One region of the Glutamicibacter sp. NPDC087661 genome, then DNA from elsewhere that is predicted to be linked to it. Evidence: predicted binding sites of a transcription regulator. Region 1 holds the regulator's gene; the other holds the start of a gene.
What was found. The regulator HrcA, encoded in region 1, represses chaperone genes, less so after heat shock. The targets are predictions, from matches to a motif close to TTNGCACTCGNNNNNNNCGAGTGCNAA.
Positions count from the first base shown of each region.

Region 2: groL (chaperonin GroEL) is a predicted target of HrcA. The motif match lies at 2,386-2,412, and genes of this name have one in related genera.

Region 1 is NZ_JBIUWE010000001.1:992,976-1,002,445, reverse strand. It holds gene ACIOTN_RS04755 (PhoH family protein) at 1-924, opposite strand, end outside; gene ACIOTN_RS04750 (GerMN domain-containing protein) at 1,234-2,145, shown strand; gene ACIOTN_RS04745 (16S rRNA (uracil(1498)-N(3))-methyltransferase) at 2,476-3,249, opposite strand; gene dnaJ (molecular chaperone DnaJ) at 3,252-4,376, opposite strand; gene hrcA (heat-inducible transcriptional repressor HrcA) at 4,442-5,455, opposite strand; gene ACIOTN_RS04730 (DUF3097 domain-containing protein) at 5,583-6,452, shown strand; gene ACIOTN_RS04725 (DUF4870 domain-containing protein) at 6,543-6,944, shown strand; gene hemW (radical SAM family heme chaperone HemW) at 6,961-8,190, opposite strand; gene lepA (translation elongation factor 4) at 8,191-9,470, opposite strand, start outside.
Region 2 is NZ_JBIUWE010000006.1:253,982-270,440, forward strand. It holds gene ACIOTN_RS16325 (DUF4031 domain-containing protein) at 1-438, shown strand, start outside; gene groL (chaperonin GroEL) at 549-2,186, opposite strand; gene ACIOTN_RS16335 (LytR C-terminal domain-containing protein) at 2,483-3,088, opposite strand; gene ACIOTN_RS16340 (DUF3263 domain-containing protein) at 3,131-3,421, opposite strand; gene ACIOTN_RS16345 (uracil-DNA glycosylase) at 3,578-4,351, shown strand; gene ACIOTN_RS16350 (threonine/serine exporter ThrE family protein) at 4,348-6,018, opposite strand; gene ACIOTN_RS16355 (LLM class flavin-dependent oxidoreductase) at 6,220-7,266, shown strand; tRNA gene ACIOTN_RS16360 (tRNA-Val) at 7,323-7,399, opposite strand; gene ACIOTN_RS16365 (GNAT family N-acetyltransferase) at 7,809-8,426, shown strand; gene ACIOTN_RS16370 (hypothetical protein) at 8,431-9,363, opposite strand; gene ACIOTN_RS16375 (N-6 DNA methylase) at 9,360-11,006, opposite strand; gene ACIOTN_RS16380 (DUF808 domain-containing protein) at 11,117-12,067, opposite strand; tRNA gene ACIOTN_RS16385 (tRNA-Thr) at 12,231-12,304, opposite strand; gene ACIOTN_RS16390 (thioredoxin domain-containing protein) at 12,476-13,342, opposite strand; gene ACIOTN_RS16395 (trehalose-6-phosphate synthase) at 13,743-15,206, shown strand; gene otsB (trehalose-phosphatase) at 15,248-16,027, shown strand; gene ACIOTN_RS16405 (ABC transporter ATP-binding protein) at 16,093-16,459, shown strand, end outside.

The sequences.
Region 1 (9,470 bases):
AGAGTCGAGTCGGCAGATGCTGATGTCGTCGATGCCTTCAAGGACATCGCTGGCCATGCGCAACCCGGAGGTCGCATTGTTGGGCAGATCCACCTGGGTGACATCCCCCGTCACTACCATCTTGGAACCGAATCCCAGGCGGGTCAGGAACATCTTCATCTGTTCACTGGTGGTGTTCTGCGCTTCATCCAGGATCACGAAGGCGTCATTGAGGGTGCGTCCACGCATATAGGCCAGCGGAGCGACCTCAATGGTTCCGGCTTCGAGCAATTGCGGAATGGTTTCCGGATTGATCATGTCGTGCAAGGCATCGTAGAGCGGGCGCAGGTACGGGTCGATCTTCTCGGTCAACGAGCCCGGCAGGAAGCCCAGCTTCTCCCCTGCCTCAACGGCAGGCCGGGTCAGGATGATGCGGTTGACCTGCTTGTCCTGCAAGGCGGCGACGGCCATGGCCATGGCCAGGAAGGTCTTGCCGGTACCGGCTGGGCCAATGCCGAAAGTAATTGTCGAATCCTCTATGGCGTCGACATAGCTCTTCTGGTTCACGGTCTTGGGGCGGATGGAACGTCCGCGCCCCGAGAGGATCTTCAGGCCCAGGACGTCGGTGGGTGCATCCGGATTGCCGGCGCTGAGCATCTTGATGATCTGCTCGATCGTTTCGGCGCTCATGCGCGAGCCGCGAGTGGCCAGCGAACGGGCTTCTTCGGTGACGCGCTGGGCCTTGCGGACTTGCTGCGGTTCACCTACCAGAGCCAGGGATTGGCCGTTGGGGCGGAAGCTCACCTGCGGGTAGGCGCCGGAGAGAATACGCAAGAGCTCGTCATTGGGACCGAGGGTGGCAATCATGAGCTCAGCTGTATCGAAACTGATGGTGAGCGATGCGGATCCGTTCTCCGCTGTCGCCTTATTCTGTTCAACCTGCATGCAGTGCGCGGCGCCCCTTTGCGAGCTTGGTGGTAATCGTGATTTGTCCTGCTTGCCATTCTATCGAGTCGCAGGCCAATCCGGAGAAAATTCAGGTCTCAGCGTAAGCAGTAGAACCTGAAAGTAGTCTTGAATGATGCTAATCGGGGCAAGTGGCGAACATATAGATTTGGTTACGGATTAGTAAGTTGGGCCATTTTTCTGCAGTTAGCCGCTTCTGATATGGCAAGCTTGAGAGCGGTTCCAATACGGCCAGGAGCCGCAACAGCTAAAATCACCACGGATTGGTACGCAGTGCAATCAAGGATCTTGCGGAAGATTCCACGCCGATTCGGCGTTTTGGGAATCACTGCCGCTCTCGTCGTCGCCGCAGGATGCGGTCTGACGAATCGCGAGAGCTCCTATGAGATGCCATCGACCGCCGTGGCTGAATCGCTGAACCTGCCGAACGCCACCGACGCTGGCGAGGATGTCGGCATCGCGGCTAGCCTGCCCATCTACTGGCTGGAAAACACCGATACCGGCGTGTTCCTGTACCGCGAGTACATCGAGGACACCCGCCATCAGGAACCCATCGGCGATGCGATCTGGACGCTGCTCTCAGCCGACCCGATGAAGCCGAAACGCTATACCCATTTGAAGCCCACCGATGAAATCGGGGTTTCAATCAATAATGCGAATGTCATCACCTTGGATCTGCCGGCCAAGGTCTTCAGCGCCAATCTCGACCAGGGCCTGTCGGAGCGCGCCATCCAGCAATTGGTCTTCACCGCTACGGCAGCTGCCGCCAGCGCTGGACTGGTCGTGGGCGAGCTTCCCGCAACGGTCCGCATCCTGGTTGACGGCCAGGCAAATGCCACAGTCTTCGACGGTTTCCGGCTCAAGGATGTCTACGAGCGCGATGCGGCGTTCATTGCACCGATCTGGATCATCGATCCGCAGTTCAACAAGACCTTGGCGGATGGCTCGATCAAGATTAACGGCCGAACCACCCAGTTCGACATCGGCACCTTCTACTCCTTGCAGCGCAAGGACGCGGACGGCAAGCTCACGGTGATGACCGCTCAGAAGCAGGTCAACCCCGGGCAGATCAATGCCGACGGTTCATTCACCCTGACCACCGATCTGCGTGCCGGCTCATACCGGCTGACTTTCTGGGGCGTTGAGACCGAATCGGACCATCTGGTCGGCAAGGTCACCAGCGACTTCCGCGTCGAGTAACGCAGCATCCAGCGCTGCAGCCCCCGCCGGAAGTCCTGGACATGAACCTGGGCGCCCGTTGTCCGGGCCAGCTCCTGAACTGGTGGCGGCTGAGCATTCTTGGCCTGCTGGCAGGATTTCCAGTGCCGTTGCCTTGGACAGCGTCCTTATCCGATCGGCTGCCGCATTCGCGTATCCGGCCCGCAGCGACTTCGCGTTCCCCGTCCCGAGGCCTTTTCTCGGCTCGAACCCGCTGCGCCGGCCGGAGACGAAATTGCTCCGCAGATCCCGGCAGGCACATGCCTGCCGGGATCTGCGGAGCAATTCAACTGCTAACCGGAATTCTGGAACCTAGATTTCGCCGATCAAATGGCGGATCAAGACCAGGGCCGCGGGGCCCGCGGTCGAGGCACGCAGCACATGCTGGCCCAGCAGGGCTGGTTGGGCGCCGGCATCGACGAAGGACTGCAGCTCCGTTTCGGAGATGCCTCCTTCTGGCCCGACGATCATGATGATCTCCTGGCCGGTCCGCGCATCGGCGAGCCACGACTGCACACGCCGGGCCACCGATTCCGCGGCCTGCTCGTGCAGAACCAGAACCAGTGCGCCATTTGCGGTATCGGCCGCGATGGCCTTGGCCAGTTCCTTGGAACCCAGCGGGTCCAGCACCTCTGGCTCATAGGCGCGGCGCGACTGCTTCTGCGCCGAGCGCACCTGGGCGCGCCACTTGGCCATGGCCTTGTCGACCTTGGCCGCGTTCCAGCGCACGATCGAGCGGTCAGCCTGCCAGGGGCGTACCGACAGCACGCCCAGTTCCACGCCGGACTCGACAGCTTGCAGGTCGCGATCCCCCTTGGACAGCGCCTGGACCAGGGTGACCGGGTGATCGCTGACCGCTTCCTCGGCACGGCGCAGGACCTTCACGCTCAGCAGGTCCTTGGCGGTGCCGATGACCTCCACAGTCAGGCGCAGCCCCTTGCCATCCAGCAGGTCCAGGTGCTCGCCCGCGGAGACCCGTTTAACGGTGACCGCGTGGTGCGCTTCGGAGCCATCCAGTTCAAGAATGTCCCCGACCGTTGCGTCCCGGCCCTGCTGGGCGTCGATGACGAAGCTGTGGTTGCTCATGCCTAGCGCTGGTTCAGCTTGTCGCGCAGGCGGGAGAACATGCCGCCGCTGTGCTCCACGCGGCCGGCCGAGAGTTCTTCGCCACGCAGCTTGGCCAGCTGCTCGAGCAGATCGCGCTGGGCAGCGTCGAGCTTGGTCGGCGTCTCCACCTGCAGGTGCACGATGATGTCCCCGCGCTTGCCTCCGCGCAGGCGCGGCACACCGAGGCCCGGCAGGGTGACGGTGTCGCCATCCTGGGCGCCTGGCTCCACATTGATGGACTGGCCGCCGTCGAAGGTTTCCAGCTTCAGCTCGCAACCCAGTGCGGCGGCGGTCATTGGCAGGCTCATCTTGGCGTGCAGGTCGGTGCCGGCGCGCTCGAAGACCTTATGGCGGCGCACGTCGATCTCGACGAACAGGTTGCCGTTAGGCCCGCCGCCCGGGCCGGCTTCGCCCTGTCCGCGCAGCTGGATGCGGGTGCCGGAGTCGACACCTGCAGGAACGTTCAGCGACTTGGACACATGCTCGCGCACCCGGCCTTCGCCGTTGCACTCCAGGCAGGGGTCCGGGATGGTGGTGCCGAAACCGCGGCAGGCCGCACAGGTTTCCACGGTCATCATCTGGCCCAGGAATGAACGCACTGGACGCTGCACCTGGCCTGCGCCATGGCAGATGTCGCAGGTGACCGGGCTGGTGCCTTCGCGCGTGCACGAACCGTTGCACGTCTTGCAGGTGACAGCGGTTTCCATCTCCAGCGGGTAGACCGTGCCCTTGACCGCGTCTTCCAGGTCGATGGTGATGGTGATCAGCGCGTCGCGGCCCGGCTGGGTGCGTGATGCCGGGCCCTGGGCCTGGCCGCCACCGAAGAACTGCTCGAAGATGTCGCCGAAGCCGCCAAAGCCCTGGCCGCCACCGCCGAAGCCCGGGTGGCCGTTGCCGTTCTCATCGCCGGTGGCGTCGTAGTTGGAGCGCTTGGTCTGGTCGGAAAGGACTTCGTAGGCTCGGGTGACCAGCTTGAACTGTTCTGCAGCGTCATCGCTAGGGTTTACATCCGGGTGCAGCTTACGCGCCAACTTGCGGTAGGCACTCTTGATTTCCTGCGGGGTCGCGTCCTTGGCGACGCCTAGGGTCTCGTAATGCGAGCTCACGTTATTCGCCGTGTCCTTTCCTGAGAATCTTGAAATTCGATAGTGCCGGGCGGTGCCCAGCGAGGCTAGTTAGCCAAAATCTTCGACAGGTACCGTGCCACCGCACGAACCGAGGCCATGGAGGTTGGATAGTTCATCCGGGTGGGGCCGAGGACCCCGAGCTTGTTGCGCACATCGGTGCCGTAGGTGGTGGCGACCACTGCGGCTTCCGACAGCTGCCCGTAGTGGTGCTCGGTGCCGATGGCCACGGCCACGCCGCGCGAATCGGCTTCCAGCTCGGAGAAGAGCTTGAGCAGCACTACCTGCTCCTCGAGCGCCTCGAGCACCGGGGTTATGCTCAGCGGGAAGTCCCCTTCCACGCGGGCGAGGTTCGCGGTGCCTGCCATGATGATGCGTTGCGCGTTGGCCGCCTGGGCCATTTCTTCCAGCGCACCGATCACCTGGTCCACCAGGGGGTCGGCCTGCTGCGTCGAACTGCGCTCGATGCGGGTGAGCCGGCCGGCAAGTTCGGCAAGCTTCACTCCCCCGAAATTGTTGAGCAGCCACAGCTTCAAGTCATCCAGCTCATCATCGCTGTAGGAACGCTGGACCGGCATCATGCGCTGATCCACCGTGCCATTGGAAGCGATCATCACCATCAGCACCTGGGCCGAGCCCAGTCCGACCAGATCGAGGTTCTTCAACGAAGCGGTGTCGTAGTGCGGCACCTGGATCATTGCTACCTGGTTGGTCAACCGCGCCAGGAGGCGAACGGTGCTCTTGAGCATCTCGTTCAGGTCCGTGGAGCTGTCCAGGATCTTGTTGATGGCGTCGCGTTCAGCCCGCGACAGCGGCTTGAGCTCGCCGATCTCATCGACGAAGCGGCGGTATCCCTTTTCGGTGGGGATCCGTCCGGAGGAAGTATGCGGAGCGACTATGAGCCCCTCTTCTTCCAGCATAGCCATGTCATTGCGGATCGTTGCGGCGCTGACACCGAGGTTGTGCCGGTCCAGGAGCGCTTTGGAACCCACTGGCTCACGGGATTGGACGTAGTCCTCCACGATGGCCCGCAGAACGTCTAGGCGTCGCGGCTCTGTCACAACAGCACCTCCTTGGATTCCCTGTGCCCGGCTTTGGCACTCTAACCTGTCAAGTGCCAAGTCTAATACGTTCAGCAGTTGCTAGCATTGGATTTCGAGCGTATTCGATCACAGCGAAAGGCAGTACGTGACTAATTACTCCTGGGGACCACGGGATCTGAGTGCACCGGCACCGAAAAAACTCCGCCAGGTCCCTGTTGAACGTGGCATGATTCTGGAAGATGCCACCTCAGGATGGGTAGGAGAAGTCATCCGTACCGAGAAATCCGGTGGCATGCGCGTGATCGTGCTCGAGGACCGCCACGGCAAGACCCGCTCCTTCCAGGCGGGCTTCGGGTTCTTCCTCGAAGGCGAAGCGGTGCAGATCATTGATCCCGTTGCCAAGGCCGCACCGCCCCAGAAGCTGGTCTCGGCTTCGGGTTCGCGTGCCGTTGCCGGACTGAAGGCCCGGGAAGCCAGGGCAAGCCGCATCTGGGTAGAAGGCAAGCACGACGCTGAGCTGGTTGAAAAAGTTTGGGGCCACGACCTGCGTGTTGAAGGCATCGTCGTTGAACCGCTGCATGGCGTGGACGATCTTGCCGGGGCTATCCGCGACTTCGCCCCCTCCGCGCAGCGCCGCCTGGGAATCCTGGTTGACCACCTGGTTGCCGGAAGCAAGGAATCGCGCATCGTTGCCGAGGCGATGAAGGTCCCCGGTGCAGCGCAAAACGTGCTGATCCTCGGCCACCCGTACGTGGATGTATGGCAGGCGATCAAGCCTGCGACACTGGGCATCAAGGCTTGGCCGGTGATCCCCAAGGGCACCGATTGGAAAACCGGTGCGCTCCGGGCCTTTGGCTGGCCGCACTCCACCGCGGAAGACATCGGCATCGGATGGCAGCGGCTCTTGTCCACGGTGCAGCATTACGGGCAGCTTGAACCGCAGCTCTTGGGCCGGATTGAAGAATTGATCGATTTTCTCACGACCGAAGATTACGGTTTCCTAACGATTGACTAATAGTTGGAGATTAGTCTGCGAATCTCCCCGTGCGCCCAGCCGCGGTCGCTATGATAAGAGGAACCACACTTAGCAAGACAAGGAAAAATAGTGACATCACGCCAGACGAAGCCATCGGAGAATTCCCGCTTCGAAGGTTCCAGGACCTCTGCGCTGCCGCTGACTCCTTCAGAAGATCGCCAGTGGGCAATGATGGCCCACTTCGGTGCCATCTTGGGTTGCGTTCCTTCGGCAATCGTCTTTGCCGTATTCCGGGACCGTGGCCCGTTCACTGCACAGGAATCGAAGGAAGCGTTCAATTTCACGTTCCCGCTGACCATTCTCGCCATCGTATTCAATGTGCTCATGGTCTTGCCGGTGATCGGCTGGCTTTTCGCAGTACTCGCCGTGGCCCTCTGGGTCTTCATGACGGTCTCGGGCGCCCTTGCTGCCATCCAGGCCAACAAGGGACGCCCTTACCGCTACCAATTCAATCTGCGGCTGATGAAGTAGCAGCGGTTTCCCAGTCTTAGAAATCGAGCAGTTCACGCACCACGAGGTCGGCCAGGAGCCGGCCTCGCTGCGTTAACACCAATGTGCCGGCGAACGCGGCCTTGGCATCAATCAGCTCGTCGGCGATCAAGCCGGCGACTTTCTTGCGTCCGGTTTCATCGAGCTCGCTAATCTTCATGCCCGAACCCAGCCGGGTCAACAGCATCGTGCGCTCAAGCTGCACGGCCTCGGCATCCGGGTATTCGCGGCCGTGGCCCGGGGAGATTCCAGCATCGATCCGTTGCTGATACGCGGCTGGATGCTTCACATTCCACCAGCGCAGCCCGCCAACATGGGAATGCGCGCCGGGGCCTGCGCCCCACCAGTCGCCGCCCTGCCAGTAAGCGATGTTGTGCTGGCAGGCATTCGCCGGGGTCTTCGCCCAGTTGCTGACCTCGTACCAGGAGAAACCGGCCGTGGCAAACATGTCGTCGGCCAACTGGTACTTTTCGGCATGGTCGTCATCATCGATGTTCGGTACCTCGCCACGGCGAATCTGGGCCGCCAGCTTGGTGCCTTCCTCGATGATCAGCGCATACGCCGAAATGTGATCAGGTTCGTAGCTCAACGCGGCTTCGATGCTGGTGCGCCAGTCTGCCAGGCTCTCCCCCGGAGTGCCATAAATCAAATCGACACTGACATCCAGGCCGGCCTCGCGCGCCCACGCAACGGCTTGCGGAACGCGCTTCGGATCATGGGTGCGCTCAAGCACCTTGAGCACGTGGGGCACCGCGGACTGCATGCCGAAGGACACGCGGGTGAACCCGCCGTCGGCCAGCTCCTGCAGGCTTTCGCGGGTCACCGAATCCGGGTTGGCCTCCGTGGTGATTTCCGCACCCGGCTTCAGGCCGAAGTCGTCGCGGATCCGGCCGAGCACCGAGACCAGGTCTCCGGCGGGCAGCAGCGTGGGAGTTCCGCCGCCGAAGAAGACAGTTTCAATTTCGCGGTGCGGTTGGCCCGAACGGTCCATCACCTCGCGGGCGAAGCTGATTTCCTTGCTGACGGTGGCAGCGTAGGTTGCTTGGCTGGAACCGGAGCCCAGCTCCGTGGCGGTGTACGTGTTGAAATCGCAGTAGCCGCAACGGACGGTGCAGAACGGAATATGCACATAAAAGGACATGGTCCGCCCCTGTGCCTCATGCGCGCATGAGGCAGGTAGCAGACCATCGGCCGGAGCCGGATCGCCGTCAGGCAGTACTGAAGGCATTTACTTCTTTTTCGGCTCGTCGGTGGACAGTGCGGCAATGAAGGCTTCCTGCGGAACCTCCACGCGGCCGACCATCTTCATGCGCTTCTTGCCTTCCTTCTGCTTTTCCAGCAGCTTGCGCTTGCGGCTGATATCGCCGCCGTAGCACTTGGCAAGAACGTCCTTGCGGATTGCGCGGATGTTCTCGCGGGCAATGATGCGCGAACCGATCGCGGCCTGGATTGGAACTTCGAACTGCTGGCGAGGAATCAGCTCACGCAGCTTCGAGGTCATCATGGTCCCGTAGTTGTAGGCCTTGTCGCGGTGCGTAATGGCGCTGAAGGCATCCACTTGCTCGCCCTGGAGCAGGATGTCGACCTTGACCAGATCTGCAACCTGCTCGCCGTCGGCCTTCCAGTCCAGCGAAGCATAGCCGCGGGTCTTGGACTTGAGGTGGTCGAAGAAGTCGAACACGATCTCAGCCAGCGGAAGGTGGTAGCGCATTTCGACACGGTCCTCGGAGAGGTAGTCCATGCCGCGCATGGTGCCGCGGCGGGTCTGGCACAGTTCCATGACCGAGCCGATGAATTCGCTCGGCGCCAGGATGGTGGCGGCAACCATTGGCTCGTGGACTTCCAGGATCTTGCCATCCGGGAATTCCGAGGGGTTGGTGACCGTAATCATTTGCTTGTCTTCGCCCATGACCTCGTACACCACGTTCGGCGCCGTGGAAATCAGGTCCAGATTGAATTCGGATTCCAGTCGCTGGCGGGTGATTTCCAGGTGCAGCAGGCCCAGGAAGCCCACGCGGAAGCCGAAGCCCAGGGCCACGGAGGTTTCCGGTTCGTAGGTCAGCGCAGCATCGTTGAGCTGCAGCTTATCCAGCGCATCACGCAGTACCGGGTAGTCGGTGCCGTCCATCGGGTACAGGCCGGAGAAGACCATTGGCTTGGCCTCTTCGTACCCGCCCAGGGACTCGGTGGCCGGCTTGTGGAAGTTGGTGACGGTATCGCCGACCTTGGACTGGCGCACGTCCTTGACACCGGTGATCAGGTAGCCCACTTCGCCAACGCCCAGGCCCTTGGTGGGCTCGGGGTTCGGCGAGGATACGCCGATTTCCAGCAGTTCGTGGGTGGTGCCGGTGGACATCATCTGGATCTTCTCGCGAGGAGACAGATTGCCATCGACAACTCGAACGTAGGTCACCACGCCACGGTAGGTGTCGTATACGGAGTCGAAGATCATTGCGCGAGCCGGAGCCTTGGCATCGCCGACAGGCGGCGGGAGCTGCTTGATGACCT
Region 2 (16,459 bases), on a different contig from region 1:
CTGCTCCAACTCGCTGCGTGGTTCCACGACGCCGTCTACGCTGGAACCAGCGAGGACGAGTTCAAGTCGGCCACCTTGGCCCGTGAACGGCTGTGGGGAGTCCTCTCCCCTGGTGCCGTCTCGAAGGTCAGCGGGCTGGTCATGCTCACCGCCAAGCATGCCCCGGCAGAAACCGATCGCCTGGGCCATATCCTCTGCGATGCCGATCTGGAGGTCCTGGCCCGCCCCGCTCCGGCCTACCAGCGCTACGCCGAGGCGATCTACAAGGAGTACGGGCATCTTCCCCGCCATGTGCTTGCTTCCGGGCGCAGCAAGATCCTCAGCGGCCTGTTGGAGAAAGAACTGATCTACGGCACCGAAGCCGGATCCCGGCGCTGGGAGCAGCGCGCGCGGAATAATTTGGGCGCCGAGCTGGAGCTGTTGCACAGCTGGCTGTAGTGCAACGCTTGTCCCACGTTAAACGGCCGATGGCCCGGATTCTTCGAAAGGATCCGGGCCATCGGCGCGATTACTGCGTGCTTAGTGCGTGCTTAGTGCGTGCGGGAAGCTTAGAAGCCGCCCATTCCGCCCATGCCACCCATGTCATCGCCACCGGCTGGGGCAGCGCCAGCAGGAGCTGGCTTTTCTGCGACAACAGCTTCGGTGGTCAGGAACAGGCCAGCGATCGATGCCGCGTTCTGCAGTGCCGAACGGGTCACCTTCACTGGGTCGTTGACACCAGCTTCAAGCAGGTTCACGTATTCGCCGGTTGCAGCGTTCAGGCCGTGGCCTGCTGGCAGGCCCTTGACCTTGTCAGCGACAACGCCTGGCTCCATGCCAGCGTTCAGGGCAATCTGCTTCAGCGGGGCTTCGATGCCAACGCGGACGATGTTCGCACCGGTAGCTTCGTCGCCTTCCAGAACCAGCTTCTCGAATGCTGCAGCGCCAGCCTGGATCAGTGCAACGCCACCACCGGCGACGATGCCTTCTTCAACAGCTGCCTTGGCGTTGCGCACGGCATCTTCGATGCGGTGCTTGCGCTCCTTGAGCTCTACCTCGGTAGCAGCCCCGGCCTTCAGCACAGCGACACCGCCGGAGAGCTTTGCGTGGCGCTCCTGCAGCTTCTCGCGGTCGTAGTCCGAGTCGGTGTTCTTGATCTCGGCTGCGATCTGGGCCTTGCGTCCCTCGATGGCGTCGGCTTCGCCGCCACCTTCAACGATGGTGGTCTCGTCCTTGGTGATAACGACCTTGCGGGCGGTACCGAGGACTTCCAGGCCTACGTTATCCAGGGACAGGCCGATTTCCTCGGAAACAACCTGGCCGCCGGTGAGGATAGCGATGTCGGTCAGCATGGCCTTGCGACGGTCGCCGAAGCCCGGAGCCTTGACAGCAACGGACTTGAACAGGCCGCGGATCTTGTTCAGGATCAGGGTAGCCAGGGCTTCGCCCTCGACATCTTCGGCGATGATCAGCAGCGACTTGTTCGACTGCATGACCTTCTCCAGCAAGGTCACCATGTCCTTGACCGAGGAGATCTTCGAGTTCACGATGAGGACGTAAGGGTCCTCGAGAACGGTTTCCTGGCGCTCAGCGTCGGTGACGAAGTAAGCGGAGATGTAGCCCTTATCGAAGCGCATGCCCTCTGCCAGCTCCAGCTCCAGGCCGAAGGTGTTGGATTCTTCAACGGTGATAACGCCCTGCTCGCCGACCTTGTCGAGAGCTTCAGCGATCAGTGCGCCGATTTCCGGATCGCCAGCAGAGATCGAAGCGGTAGCAGCGATCTGCTCCTTGGATTCGACCTTCTTCGCAGCGGCGAACAGTTCAGCGGTAACAGCTTCTACGGCCTTGTCGATACCGCGGCGCAGTGCGATTGGGTCAGCACCTGCGGCAACGTTGCGCAGGCCTTCCTTGACCAGTGCCTGTGCCAGCACGGTTGCGGTGGTGGTACCGTCTCCAGCGACGTCGTCGGTCTTCTTGGCAACTTCCTTGACCAGCTCTGCGCCGATCTTCTCGTAAGGCTCTTCGAGGTCGATTTCCTTAGCGATGGACACGCCGTCGTTGGTGATAGTAGGAGCGCCCCACTTCTTTTCCAGAACAACGTTGCGGCCGCGTGGGCCCAGGGTGACCTTCACCGCGTCAGCAAGGGTGTTCAGGCCGCGCTCAAGTCCGCGGCGTGCTTCCTCGTCAAATGCAATCATCTTAGCCATTGTGGCGTACGGTCCTTTCGGGACGATTTTGCGAAAATGCAACCGACAGACAGCGCCCGCGACGGACGAGTGGACCGGTGCGGCATCGGGCCAGCAACCGTTTCAGCTCTCGCTATCTGAGGTATTTTCCACGCCCACGCCCTGCATCCGCTGTCCGGTGCTTCATGGAGTTCTTGGAGAACGCAAAAGCCGACCGGCGTTAGCAGTCGCAACGCATGAGTGCTAATACAAATATTGGCACTCTCGCATGGCGAGTGCAAGCCGATCGGCTCTGAGCGAATGGAATTTTGAACGAATTATTCGTTTAGCCCCAGGGTGTCATCGGAGCCCAGAACCACGGTGACCCGGTTCGGAATGTTGCTGGTCTGCAGAACTTCGTCGATATTCAGGATTTCTGCAGCTTTTTCAGCGGTAGTGCGGTAGGACTCGGACATGTAATAAACCGTGGAGACTTCTGCGGGCCTGGTCCAGTTGTCGGCCACAATGCTGGTGAACCCGGCTTCGGCCATGGCGTCTTCGCCTTCATTAGCCAGACCGGCAACACTTGCCGCGTTGTACACGCCAATCAGCTGGCCGTAGAGCACGTCTTCGTCATCGATGGTGCTCGTTGGCGATGCGGATTCACTAGGTGTGGGTTCCACGGAGGGCTCGGCGGTGACTTCCTGGGTTTGCGAGGTGTCGCTTCCCGTGGAAGTCGCGAGGGTCTCCTTGAGCTGAGGGCCGAAGATGAAGGACAAGGCACCGATCACCAGCACGAGTACAGCGGTCAGCACTACCCAGCGCAATTTCCCACCGGTTGACTTCGACGCGGCGGACTGCGCCCATCCGTGGGCGTGGTGCGAACCCACACGGGTGCTGAACTCCGGAACGCGATCAAATTCGTCACGCGGGTAGTTGGTCATTCTTGTCCTTGCTCGAGGTCTGATTGGTCACGGCAGGCAGGGTTATCGTCCCGTGCCGACCTTACCGCCCACGCGACGTTTTGTGGAACGTGCTCTGCGCAGGCGCTTGACCAACATCGGGTCGTAGGCCAGTGCCGCGTCGGTTTCAATCAGCTGGTTCAGCAGCTGGTAATAATTCGTCGGCGACATCGAAAACTGCTTGGTAATGGCTTGTTCCTTGGCCCCGGCATACTTCCACCACAACTTTTCCAGGTTGAGGATCTGTTGCGAACGCTCATCCAATTCCGAATCCGGGTTCATGACGAAATCCACCAGCAATTCATTCTCAGCCATACGTTCTCACCTCTGTCATTGGACCAGTTTTCTCAGGTTTCGGCTATGCATGTAATCCACCATCGGTAGACATACCACCGATATTCTAACCAATCTGCTTGCCTAACACCGTGTGGCCGAGCACAGGCACGCCAGAAAAACGGCACAATTACCCCTATGGACGATTTGCAGCCAGCACTTTTCGATGCACCCCAGCCAGCTCGGACACCAGTGTACGAAGCGGCTGATTTCCCGTTCTACCATGGTGCCCAATCCATGGCCGACCACGGGTTTATCGCTGCAGACTGGGTACCGGCACTCTGCGAGCAGGACTCGCTGCTACGTTCCCTGGCCACCGATTTGGCGGCCCGTTCGGCGGCCGGTGAACAGATCCTGCCGGCACCGGAGGTGATGTTCCGCGCACTGAGCCTGCCATTGTCCGAAGTCAAGGTCCTAATTGTTGGCCAAGACCCATATCCGACACCCGGCCACGCAAACGGTTTGGCCTTCGCGGCCAACAAGCAGGTGCGTCCGCTGCCGCGCTCCTTGGCCAATATCTACAAGGAATTGCACTCCGATCTGGGACTGGAGCCGGTCGCGCATCCAGACCTCAGTCCATGGCTTTCCGAAGGCGTCTTGCTGCTGAACCAGGTGCTCTCCGTAGCCGCTGGCAATGCCGGCTCGCATCAGAAGCTGGGTTGGGCGCCAATTCTGCATGCCATCCTCACCGCGCTCAATGACCGTCCGCGGCCTCCGGCGGCTTTGCTCTGGGGCAAGCATGCGCAGAAACTCTCCGAGTCCCTGTCCAACGCCGTGCAGCTGCAAAGCGCCCACCCCTCGCCGCTCTCAGCCTCGCGCGGGTTCTTCGGCTCCAAGCCCTTCTCAAGCATCAATCGGCTCCTGTCCGACAGCGGACAGAAGCCGATTGACTGGTCGTTGCCGAAAGCCTAGCGTCGGCGGATCCGCCGGCGCTCACGCCGGGCGCTGGAGGTCAATGGACGGCACAGCGTATCGCCGAAGACGACGCCGCCAGCGATGGAGAGCATGATCGCCATGGCGTTGAACATCTCCACCAGTCCCGTGGCGGTGTCATTGACGTTGATGACGATGCCGTACATTGCGCGGAAGATCATCAGGCCCGGAAGCAGGAACATGACCGCAGGAGCCGCTAGCACCAGCTGCGGGGAGCGGAGTTTGTCCGCCGCCAGCCGCGCGGCGAAACCGATCACCGTGGCGACCAGCGCCGGGGTAGCCCGGTCTCCGAGTCCAATGCTTTCGGCCAGCAGCTGCACCAGGTAGCCGCCGACCGCAATGCCGGCGGTAGGCAGCAGCAGGCGCAGCGCGCTCTGCTCGGTGACCGCACCGGCGACAATGGCCACGCCCACCAAGACCACCAGCAGCCAGGCCGGATAGTCGGTTTGGACGATCTGGTGAACGTCGACCTTCTCTCCCCCGAGCAGATCCGAGATCACCAGGGCCGTAGCAATTCCGCAGAGGATCGCCCCGTAGATCAGGCTGGCCGAGAACAACCGGCCTACCGCTGTCACCGGGAAGCCGTTGATGGCATCCTGCAATGCCGAAACGAATCTGCCCGACGGAAGCAGCAGCAAGATGCCGCCAGAGACCACCAGCGCCGGATCCAGCGGAGCGTGGAATTGATGCCCCAGCAAGGCAATGCCGGTGACCACCAATGTCGAGGCCGCGATAGTGAAGAACTCGGGCACTCTCCAGCGCGAGCCGTATCGGCCGATCTGCGTCACGAGGCTCGAGGACAGCATCGCCACCAGCGCACCAGCCCACGAGCCGCCAATGAAGAGCACGAACGCGGCCGCGAACACGGCCCGGCCGCAGGCGACGATCCAGCGCGGGAACGGCTTGGGCTGCCGAGTGATGTCCTTCAGCCGCTTCGCTGAAACGGATCGCGATACGCCGCCGGCAATGATATCCGAGACGAGTTCGTGCACCAGCACCATGCCGGCGTAGTTCGAGGTGTAGGAGCGGACCACACGCAGCACCGAGTAGCTTTCGGCGTCCGGCGGGCTGTAGTTCAAATGCAGGGACTGGTTGGTGATGTCCACATCCAAGTGGCTCAAGCCCAGTGCCGCGGTCACCGCGATCACGCTGGTTTCCACTTCCAAGGCGCCTGCGCCGTAGCGGATCAAGGTCTCGCCCAAATCCAGCGCGAACTCCATGGTGCGCCGGTTGGACGCGTCCTGGTCCACATTGACCTTGGGGTTGGCGTAGGGGGTGCCCTGCAGGCGCTCAACGATGTTCAGCGCCTCGGTGGGAGGGGTATCCGAGATCCACATTTTCGCCAGCAGCCGACGGGCCACCGGGTTGGCGCGGGTAGGCATGAGGGTAATGCCCTCATCGGTGGTGTGGACCTGGCCGGTGCGCCACTCGATATCCGAGACATCGGCAGCCGCCACGTTGGCGCTGACCGCCGTATTGAGCGGTAGTTCAGATGCCGTTGCCGGCTCTTCGGCGGGCTCTGCCGGATGGAAGCCCATGTTGATCTCACTAGTGGCAATGCGGGGCAAGACGCCAGCTAGCGGAGCCGGATCCTCGCCTACGGCATTCGACGAGGCGGCCTGTTCCTCGCTAGATCGATGCGCCACGAATCATGCCCCCTCATCCAAAGTTTTTCCCATGGGATTCACCATACAACCCGTGCATGAAAAGTTGTCGGGAACGTGGCGAATTCGGGAGGTATCGCCGAACACATTTAAGGGTATTTTCGGCCACTGGAATACCGGCGCTCGGCAGTTGGTTGCACCATGCAGAAGTTAGATGTGTTTGCATATAATCCGGAGGATCCAATGAATACGCAGTTCCCATTGCCAGAAATCGGAGCCGAGACCTTCGGCGACATCACCGAGGATGCCCAGGGCAACCCGCTGAGCCATGCCCAGGTGATCCGCAATGTCATCGCCGAGGGGCAGCAGGCCGAAGCCTCGGGTCTTGATTTCTTCGGTGTCGGCGAGCACCACCGCGATGACTATGCCATCTCCTCCCCCGAAATGGTTCTGGCCGCCCTGGCCAGCACTACCCAGCGCATCAAGCTCGGCACCGCGGTGACCGTGCTCTCCAGCGACGACCCGGTGCGCGTCTACGAACGCTTTGCCACCTTGGACGCGATCTCCAACGGGCGAGTGGAGATCATCGCAGGCCGCGGCTCCTTCATTGAATCCTTCCCGCTCTTCGGCCTGGATCTTGAAGACTACGAGGACCTGTTCGAAGAGAAGCTGCATCTGCTGGCCAAGCTCCGCCACGGCACGCCGGTTTCCTGGCAGGGCAAGCACCGCGCCGCCTTGCGCAACCAGCAGATCTACCCGCTGCTGGAAGACCAGCCCTTGACCACCTGGGTGGGTGTGGGTGGCAGCCCGCAGTCGGTAACCCGCGCGGCCCGGCATGGCTTGCCGTTGTGCTTGGCCATTATCGGCGGCCAGCCCTCGGCCTTCGAAGGCTTGGCCACCCTCTACCGCCGTGCGCTGAAGGAGTTCGGCCATGGAGAATTGCCGGTCTCGGCGCACTTCCATGGCTTGTTGGCTTCCACCGACCAGGAGGCCCTGGAAACCCTCTGGCCGCATTACCAGCGCACCATGAATCGGCTGGGCGCCGAACGAGGCTGGCCGCCGGCCAGCAAGATGCGCTTGCAGGCTTCCATGGGGCCCGAGGGAGCCATGATGGCCGGCAGCCCGGAAACTGTGGCACGGAAGATGGCCAAGGTGGCCCAGCAGCTGGGCTTGTCGCGCGTTGACATCAAGTACTCTGCCGGTTCCTTGCCGCACGAGGCGATGATGAACAGCATCAAGTTGCTCGGAGAAGAGGTCAAGCCCATGGTGCACCAGCTGCTTGGCGCCTAGGGTCCTGGCTGTCCCGGAAACAGCGAAAGCCACCGCATTGCGGTGGCTTTCGTTCTTGGTGGATCTTACTGGACTCGAACCAGCGACCTTTCGCGTGTGAGGCGAACGCTCTAACCAACTGAGCTAAAGATCCATCTGCGCCCTGACTTGCAAGCCAAGCGCATAAGCAATCCTACCGGGCCGTGGACCTCACTCCAAATCGGCCACCGGTTCCAGCGCCCGGAATCCGTCCCCGGAACTCGCCGAAATGCCGCTTCCAGCGCAGGTTCGAACAGTCGCGGTTCAGGCAATGAGTAGAGCAGAAAAACAGCGCCGAATAGTTTATTTGCGATTCACCTAAAAGTACCCATTTCCACTTGTCAAAAAGGGACTTTAGACTCCATAATTTTTCTAGCTCATCGAGCTCAAACTGGACCCTACAAGGAAGTTGCCGGAAGCCGCCGGCATCGGTCCCCTCAAGGCCAACGAAACCGCGCAGTGGATTTTTCCACCGCGCAAAAGCCTCATCTTTCGTTCGTTCTTAGAATTTAGGACCGTACCCAGTGTTTGAAAACCTGAACTTTTCCTTGTCATCCCTATGCGTTCAGCCGGCCCAGCGCGCCGAATTAGCGACCCTTTACCCCCTGGTCGACCAGCGTTGGAACCAGAAGTTCGACCGGCTCTCGCTGCTTGTGACCGTGCGCGACCAGGGCACCTTGGTTGCCGCAGGCCTCGTGCATGATTCCATCATTGCCCCGACTTCTTCGATGAACGCCGTGGAGCTCGGTTGCATGGCCGTGCGCCCGGACTACCGCCGCCTGGGCATCCGCCAGCATGCGACGTCGCTGCGCCTTGCCCACGCGCTGCGTTCGGGCAAAACCCCGATCAGCGTCATCGATTCGCAGAACCCGGCATCCTGGGCCTTCTACGAGCGCTCGGAACTGTGGCAGCGCGAGCGCAGCTTCGAGCACGATGGGCAGCTGAAGTTCATCTACCGGGCCACCGAGGCCGCATGGCAGTGGGCCGCGCAATTGCCGCAGGCCTCCGAGGACCACGTGGCCATCCACCTTCCCGAAAGTGCGATGCCGGCCCCGAGCCTCATGGCCGGCCCGGCCCCGGTCCAGGGATTCGCCGCGCAGTTCGGGTCCGATGATTCGGCCTCCGCCGTGCCGGTGATGTGACCGCCTAGAACAGGGCGTCCTGCTGTTCGTCCACGGAGCCGTGGCCCGGCAGCGGGGCAACTTCTCCGGCCCGGCGAGCGCGAGCGGCCTCGTGCAGGTCGATCGGGGTGACCTTCAGGACCGCATCGACCATGGCGTTGAGGAACTGCGGCGCGGCAATATCCGCGGGCACCGGAGCGTGGACGCATTTCACTTCGGGATGCTCCGCGCTCTCATCCCAATCCACCAGCAGCAGGCCGGTGGCGGTGTACCCGAAGCCGTCGCCGAAGTCGCGCAGCTTGCGGATCATGTCCACGGTGCGGCGGAAGGCAGCCGGCTCGGATTCCAGGATCGTGGCACGCTGCACGAAGAAGAACCCGACGGCTGCCAGCGGGTAGCGGGCCCGCAGGTTAGCCGCATCCCCATAGGCCTCTTCATAGCGGTTGGCCAGGTTCTTGCCGAAGGATGAGGTCATCGCCTTGGTGCTGAGCAGCAGTTCGGGACCGGTGGACCAATGGGTCATCACCACGTCGGTTTGCTTCATGTAGGCGCGGCCCAGGATGCGCGCGTCGATGCTGCCCGCCTTGCCCGCCATGATGGACTCGTGCACCTCGTCGGCCAGCCGCTCCGGCAGCTTGCGCAGCAGTTCCAGGATGTCGCTGGACAAGACCCGGGGCGCCTCGGGACGCGGCCACACCAGATCCGCATCGAATCCGGCACGGCGCAATTCATGGGCCAGCCATGCGTCCACGCCCTGGGCAAAGCGGCCCGATCGGGTGACCGCCTTGTTGCGGACCGGGATGCTCAGCAGGCGTTCGAGCACCGGGAAGGACGGGTTGAATTCCTCGGTTACCGCGCCATTGCCCAGCCAGGGCGAATCCTTCGCCGCTGACATCAACGTGGTATCGAATTCGGCAAAGGCCAAGGTCTTTTCGATCGCAGGATTGGCCACGTTCATCCCCTCACGGCTTTGCTTCTGGCCTTGCGGCGTTCGAGCATATTCATTCGCGCTGTGCGGACCGCCTCCAGCGCATCCGGCTCCAAGCCGAGCAGCTGCTCGAGCACCACGCGGTCCACCAGGTCGGTGGCCTCTTGCTTGCGCCCCTGCACCAGCAGTTCACGCACCGCCGGCTTGATGGCACGCAATTGCCGGGCATAGCGCTGCACCATGCCGATCGCCGGGACCGGCAGCTGGTCGGCTTCACGCGGTTCCAGCTTCAGGATGCCGCCGCCGTAGGAGCGGCCCACCATTTCGGCTCCGAGCATGGTCAGGGTATTGAGCGATGCCACCGGGAGCAGCTCGCGGCCCAGCTCGCGCGCATCGGCGCCGAGGTACACCCCATGGATCGAGTTGATGTGGTGCACCGCGGCCTCGTTGGCGGTCAACCGCGGGGTGTCGGCGTTCATGTAGGTCATGAACAGGTCCGGCACCGAGAGCACCGGCACCCGCCACCATGGCGAGCGCACCTTGCACTTGTAGGCCTGGTCGACGTTCTGCAGTTCACCGCTGGCCACGAAGCGCGCACCAGCACCGCTGGGTTCCGCGCCGGGGCGGAACATGTAGGCAGCTGCCCCGTGCTCGGCGAGCTTTTCCCAGCCGTCCTCGCTCAATTCCAGCCCGCGCAGGTGGCGCGAGCCCGGAGGCGAGATCCGGATCAGGTCCTCGCGGGCCAGCCCCAGGTCCTGGATCTGCTGGGCCGAGAGGGTGAACCACTTATTATTGCCGGTGACCGCGCCCAGCGAGGTTTCGCCCCAGGACTGCAGCGGCGCCATCCGGCCGGCGGCCAGTGCCGCCGACAAGATCCCCTGGGCTTCAAGGCCGACCAGGGAACCGGTCCAGCGCTCGTTCATGCGCACCGGGGTGTGGCGGGTGCCTTCGCCCAGGGCTTGCAGATCCAGCGCATTGCGGAATTGGTGCAGGTTGAAGGAACCGCTAGCCCCTTCGCGGTAGCCCTCGGCCAGCAGCAGCACCACTTCTTCCTGCGCGTCGGCGAACAAGCGCTCTTCGAAGACGGCCAGGTGCACGCTGGCGAAGCGTTCAAGCAGCATCTGGCGGACAGGCCCGGCATAGTTCACGAACATCAGCTCTGCCGGAAGCACCAGGGCCAGGCGCCCGCCGACGGCAAGGAAGCTGGTGGCGTGCACGACGAAAGCGGCCCAGATGCTGGCAAGTTCATTCAGTTCCACGCCCGAGGCTTTGGCCGCGGCGCGCGAGAGCTGCCGGTCAGCCCCGCGGTGCAGCTGGTAGCGCACGTAGGGAGGGTTGCCGATGACAGCGTCGTACTCGGCGTTGCCGGTGACCTCGAAGAAGTTGGCGTGCTCGATGCGCGCGTCGATCCCGGCGGCGCTCATCCGCTCACGGGCGGCCTGCACCGATGGTTCGTGCAGTTCCAGGCCCACCAGCTCGACCCGGTCTCGGCCATCTGCAAGCACCGGATGGGCAGCGGCAAGGAATTGTGCTTCACCGCAGGAGGGTTCCAGGACCTTGGATCCTTGCTCCCCCAGCGCCCACTGCGCCATGAAGCTGGCAACGGGTTCCGGGGTGAAGTAGGCTCCGCGCGCATGGCGGGCGGTGGCCTGATCTGTCAATTCTCTACTCAACACGCATCGATCTTTCCACGTAGGCCAGACAGTTGGGCTGGACCGGTAGACCGAGTCCGGGCGGCAACTTCTCTATTCTACGTGCGCGGGCATCTGGCTGATTCCTGTTCCTAGTGGTCTGCTTCGGCTTTGCCCTTGTGGCGCAGCTTCTCGATGCCCAGGATGATGACGGTAATCACGGTACCCATGATAAAACCGGCAAGGCAGGAGAAGGCGGTGTTCACCAGCCAGCCCAGCACGGCGCCGGCCTGGCCGGTCGCGTCGTGGACCAGCAGTTCAACGTGGTGCACGAAGCCGTACGGTGCGTGCCAGCCCAGTTCGTCCATGCCGACCAGCAGCAGGTGCCCGCCGACCCAGAGCATCGCGATCACGCCGACCTTGCTCAGGATGGACATCACGATGGGCATCGCCTTGACCAGGCCGCGCCCGATCTTCTGCGTGAGCTGGCGTGGCTTGGCGGCCATGTGCAGTCCGATGTCGTCCATTTTGACGATCAAGCCCACGGCGCCATAGACCACGACGGTCATCAGGATGGCGATCACAATCAGGATCAGCGCGCGATTCAAGAATGGCTCGTGGGACACCTCGTTCAGCGAGATGACCATGATCTCCGCGGAAAGCACGAGGTCTGTGCGCACTGCCGATCCGATGATCGCTTTCTCGTCGCGCACTCCCTCCTTGCCGCCCGGAGTGTGGTGCTTGATCGCGCCCATCGCCTCAAGCAGCTTCTCGGCGCCTTCGAAAACCAGATAGGCGCCACCGATCATCAGGATCGGGGTCAGCGCCCATGGAGCGAACTGCGATAGGATCAGCGCCACCGGAAGGATGAACAGCATTTTGTTCCGGATAGACCCAACGGCGATCTTCCAGATGATTGGAAGCTCGCGCTTGGGCGAGAGTCCGGCCACGTACTGCGGGGTGACTGCCGCATCGTCGATGACGACGCCTAGCGATTTGGTGCTGGCCTTGCCAGCGCCCAGCGCGATGTCATCAAGCGATGCCGCGGTGACTTTCACCAGCGCCGCCACGTCGTCCAATAGTGCTGCAAGGCCTCCGGCCATGGTCGGCTCCTCAAATATAGGTTCTGCGCAAAATTCTACCGGCGGGATCTTTGAGCCTGCCATAGGCGCGACGCTGGCTCGGGCAAGACCTGGGGCTAAAAAAAGAAACCGCGCCATGAAGATTCATGGACACGGTTCCCGTTGCTGGTCAGGACCAGGTCAGAGCCCCCTACCGGATTCGAACCGGTGACCTTCAGTTTACAAGACAGACGCTCTGGCCAGCTGAGCTAAGGGGGCGTACCGAATAAGAATATCCGAAAACCCTGCGGCACTGCGAATTGGCGATGCTCCGAGTTAAATGCCGATGGGAAGGAAGCCAGCATTGGCTTCCTTCCCATCGGTCGGGGTGCGAGATCAATAAGGATACTACCGGATCCCGAACAATTGTCCAGAGGCTACCGGTTCGACTTACTTGTTGGCAGCGATTGCTTCCTTCACTGCGGTTGGGAAGTCTTCCTTTGCCAGATCGACTACCTCGCCCTGGACGAAGATCGATGGGGTGCCAGCCACGCCATCGTACTGGCCGGCAGTAGTGGTGTACTGGACGAATGGACGGAACTTGTCATCTGCGATGCAGCTTTCAACGGACTGCGCAGCGCCATTCTGGATCGCCAGATCGGCCAGCTCGGCGTTCTTCATCTCGCCCTCTGGGTAGTGGCCCCACAGCGCCTTGACAAAGCCCATGTAGGCTTCTGGGCTTTCGTCGGCGACGCAAGCCAATGCGTTGGCGCCGCGCGAGGAGAAGTTGGTTGCTGAACCACGGTCAAGGTAGCCGACGTTGCGGTATTCAACGGTGACGTCGCCGTTGGCCAGCCATTCCTCGATCTGGTCCCCGTAGGTAGCCTCGAAGTCTGCACAGTGAACGCAGTTGGCGTCAACGTACATGGCGATGTTGATCGGTTCGCCCTTTTCAGCCACCGTCAGGTCGCGTGGGGTAGCTGGCGATGGCGCCTCGGCAGGTGCTTCGAGCGTCTTGATATCCACATTCTCGATGGACTTCTCTGCGACAGTGTCCGGCGAGGTGACCATGATGCCACCGGCTGCGGTACCGCCCTGCGGCACGGCGCCGGAGTCTGCCACCTTTGCGTTGTTGTTCTGCACGATCAAGGTAACTACCAGTGCGATGACCACAATGACTGCGGCCAATACGCCCAGCTTCACGAAAAGCGACTTGCGCTTCTGAGCGGCATCTTGAGCGGCACGCATCTGCGCCGCCTTCTCTCGGGCACTCGCGGTTCGCTCTGCCTTCGATGGACGCGGATTATTTGTAGACATAAATTTGGCGGTTCCTTGGTCAGCGGACAACTATCATCTGGAGTCAAGCTTAGCCAACTCCGAGCGCCAATATCCTTGAAAACTCAAGATTCCCCCACCTTCACAGGACTCACATATCTTTCGCATACAGCACCCAAAGTGCTTCGAAAACCTTAAGTTGAGCGTTAAACCAAGTCATCGGCGGATATCGTTTCTTTGCTGCCGGTCCTTTGCTGACCACGCGGCACATGCGCAGAAGTAGCCCATATGACGGAGAAATCCGTCTCTTCGTTCCCTTAGCAGTCAGTTTTCACTAGGCTAAATAGCAAGAGCGAGGAAATTTGACGAGAAGTCATTCACTCAGAACCGACGAATCTGCACCACGCCGGTGAACCAGATTGAACAAACCAGGAGGTTTGCAGTGGGTACCCCAGCGCCGAGTACAAAGACCGAAAATTCCTACGATTTTGTGGTTGTAGCCAACCGCCTTCCGGTGGACCGCATCACCAATCCTGACGGATCGCAAGGATTCCAGCGTTCGCCCGGTGGTTTGGTTACCGCCTTGGAACCGGTCATGGCTGCGTCCGAAGGTGCCTGGGTGGGTTGGCATGGCGGTATCGGCGAGAAGCTGGAGAGCTTCGACAAGGATGACATCCATCTGGTTCCGGTCCCCCTGGATGAGGATGACCTGACCCTCTACTACGAGGGCTTCTCCAACTCGACGCTTTGGCCGCTCTACCACGACGTCATCGTGCCACCGGAGTACCACCGCACCTGGTGGGACCGCTACAAGAGGATCAACCAGCGATTCGCCGATGCCGTACTGGAAATCGCTGCTCCGAACGCTACCGTGTGGGTCCACGACTACCAGCTGCAGCTGGTTCCGCAGATGCTGCGGCTGGCGCGACCCGATCTGAAAATCGGCTTCTTCCTGCACATACCGTTCCCGGCGGCCAGCCTGTTTTCGCAGCTGCCCTGGCGCACCCAGATCTTGCAGGGACTGGTCGGCGCGGACTTGGTCGGGTTCCAGCGCGAAACCGATGCGAGCAATTTCCTGCGCTGCTTGCGCCGGTTCACCGACTACTCCACCAAGGGCGATGTGGCTTCGCCCCCAGCCGGTAACGACATGCAGAATCTCTGCCGTGCCAATGCGCATCCGATTTCCATCGATACCGAGCAAATCGCCAAGCTCGCACGCGATCCGCAAATCATTGCCCGTGCCGCCCAGATCCGCCATGAGCTGGGCAATCCGAAAACCATCATGCTGGGCGTGGACCGCTTGGACTACACCAAGGGCATTCGCCACCGCCTGAAGGCCTATGGCGAGCTGCTCTCCGACCAGACTCTGCGCGCCGGTGATGTCTGCCTGATCCAGGTAGCCAGCCCCAGCCGGGAAAACGTGGACAGCTACATCGAGCTGCGTGACCAGGTGGAGCTCATGGTCGGGCAGATCACCGGCCAGCATGACACCCTGAGCCACACCACCCTGCGCTACCTGCACCAGTCCTATCCGCTGCGCGAAATGATCGCCATGTATCTGGCAGCCGATGTCCTGCTGGTCACGGCCCTGCGCGATGGGATGAATCTGGTGGCCAAGGAGTTCGTCGCTGCGCACCAGGATGGTCGCGGCGTACTGGTGCTCTCGGAGTACACCGGCGCTGCCGATCAGCTGACCCAGGCTGTCCTGGTCAACCCGCACGACATCGACGGGATGAAGGCCAAGATCGTTGAAGCGGTTCAGATGAATGAGGCAGAGCAGGAACGCCGGATGAAACGCATGAACCGCCACTTGGCGCTCAACGACGTCTCGAAGTGGTCCGAGGATTTCCTAGCCGAGCTGGCCGAGATCAACGCGGCCACCTCCGTGCACGAAATCGTTCGCTAGAAGATTCCGACAGGAATCCTGATCTCCGATGAGGAATACCATTGCCTGACCTTGACCCTGCCCTGCAGGCCGCGCTCGCTGAATTTGCTGCCCATCAGCGGGTACTAGTTGCTTTGGACTTTGATGGAACGATGTCCCCGCTGGTTGACCGGCCCCAAGAGGCCCGGCCGCTGGAAGAGTCTGCTGCTGCCTTCGAGCAGCTGGCTTCCAGTCCCGGGGTATACACCGCGGTGGTGTCGGGGCGTAACCTGCAGTCCTTGAGCGAGGTCTATCCTGAACCTCGTCCAGAGATTCGCATTGGTTCGCACGGTGCCGAGCGCTTGGTTCCGCCACAGCTGGGCGCGATCTGGCACGATGAGCCGCTGACCGCTAGGCAGTCCGAGCTGCTCGGGCAAATTACCAAGCGCCTGGAACGAGTTGCTGCGATGCACGCGAACGCCAGCGTGGAGTACAAACCGTCGGCCACGGTCCTGCACGTCCGCCAGGCAACACCTGAAGTTGCCGCCAAGGCCCTGGCACAGGCGCGGCAGGCGCTACGTGATTTGGACGGCATCAAACTGCTTGAAGGCAAAGCGGTGCTAGAGGCCACCGTGCATCACGGCGATAAGGGCCAGAGCCTGCAGTGGTTGCGTGAAGTACTCGACGTCCAAGCGGTCCTTTTTGTCGGTGATGACGTGACCGACGAGAACGGATTCAAGGTTCTTGGCGCAGCGGATCTGGGCATCAAGGTGGGACCTGGACCAACTGCGGCCGCGCATAATATCCTTTCGCCAAGTGAATTACCACACCTTTTGAAAAGTCTGATTTCCATGCGACACTGAAGTGTCCCAACTCACTTTCACTACGGATCGTCGGGCACGTACCTGCCCGTGAAAGGATTGTCATCATGGCAACTGTGACCTTTGAAAAGGCCACCCGCATCTACCCGGGCGCACTTGTGCCTTCCGTCGACGCTATCGACTTGGAAATCCAAGATGGAGAATTCCTTGTCCTGGTCGGCCCCTCGGGTTGCGGCAAGTCCACCACCCTGCGCATGCTCGCGGGCTTGGAAGAAGTAAACTCCGGTCGTATTCTCATTGGCGATAAGGATGTGACCAACGTTCCGCCTAAGGACCGCGACATCGCCATGGTCTTCCAGAACTACGCGCTGTACCCCCACATGACCGTTGCCGAGAATATGGGCTTTGCCTTGAAGATCGCCGGCGTCGACAAGGAGGAACGCAAGAAGCGCGTGCTGGAAGCAGCCAAGCTTC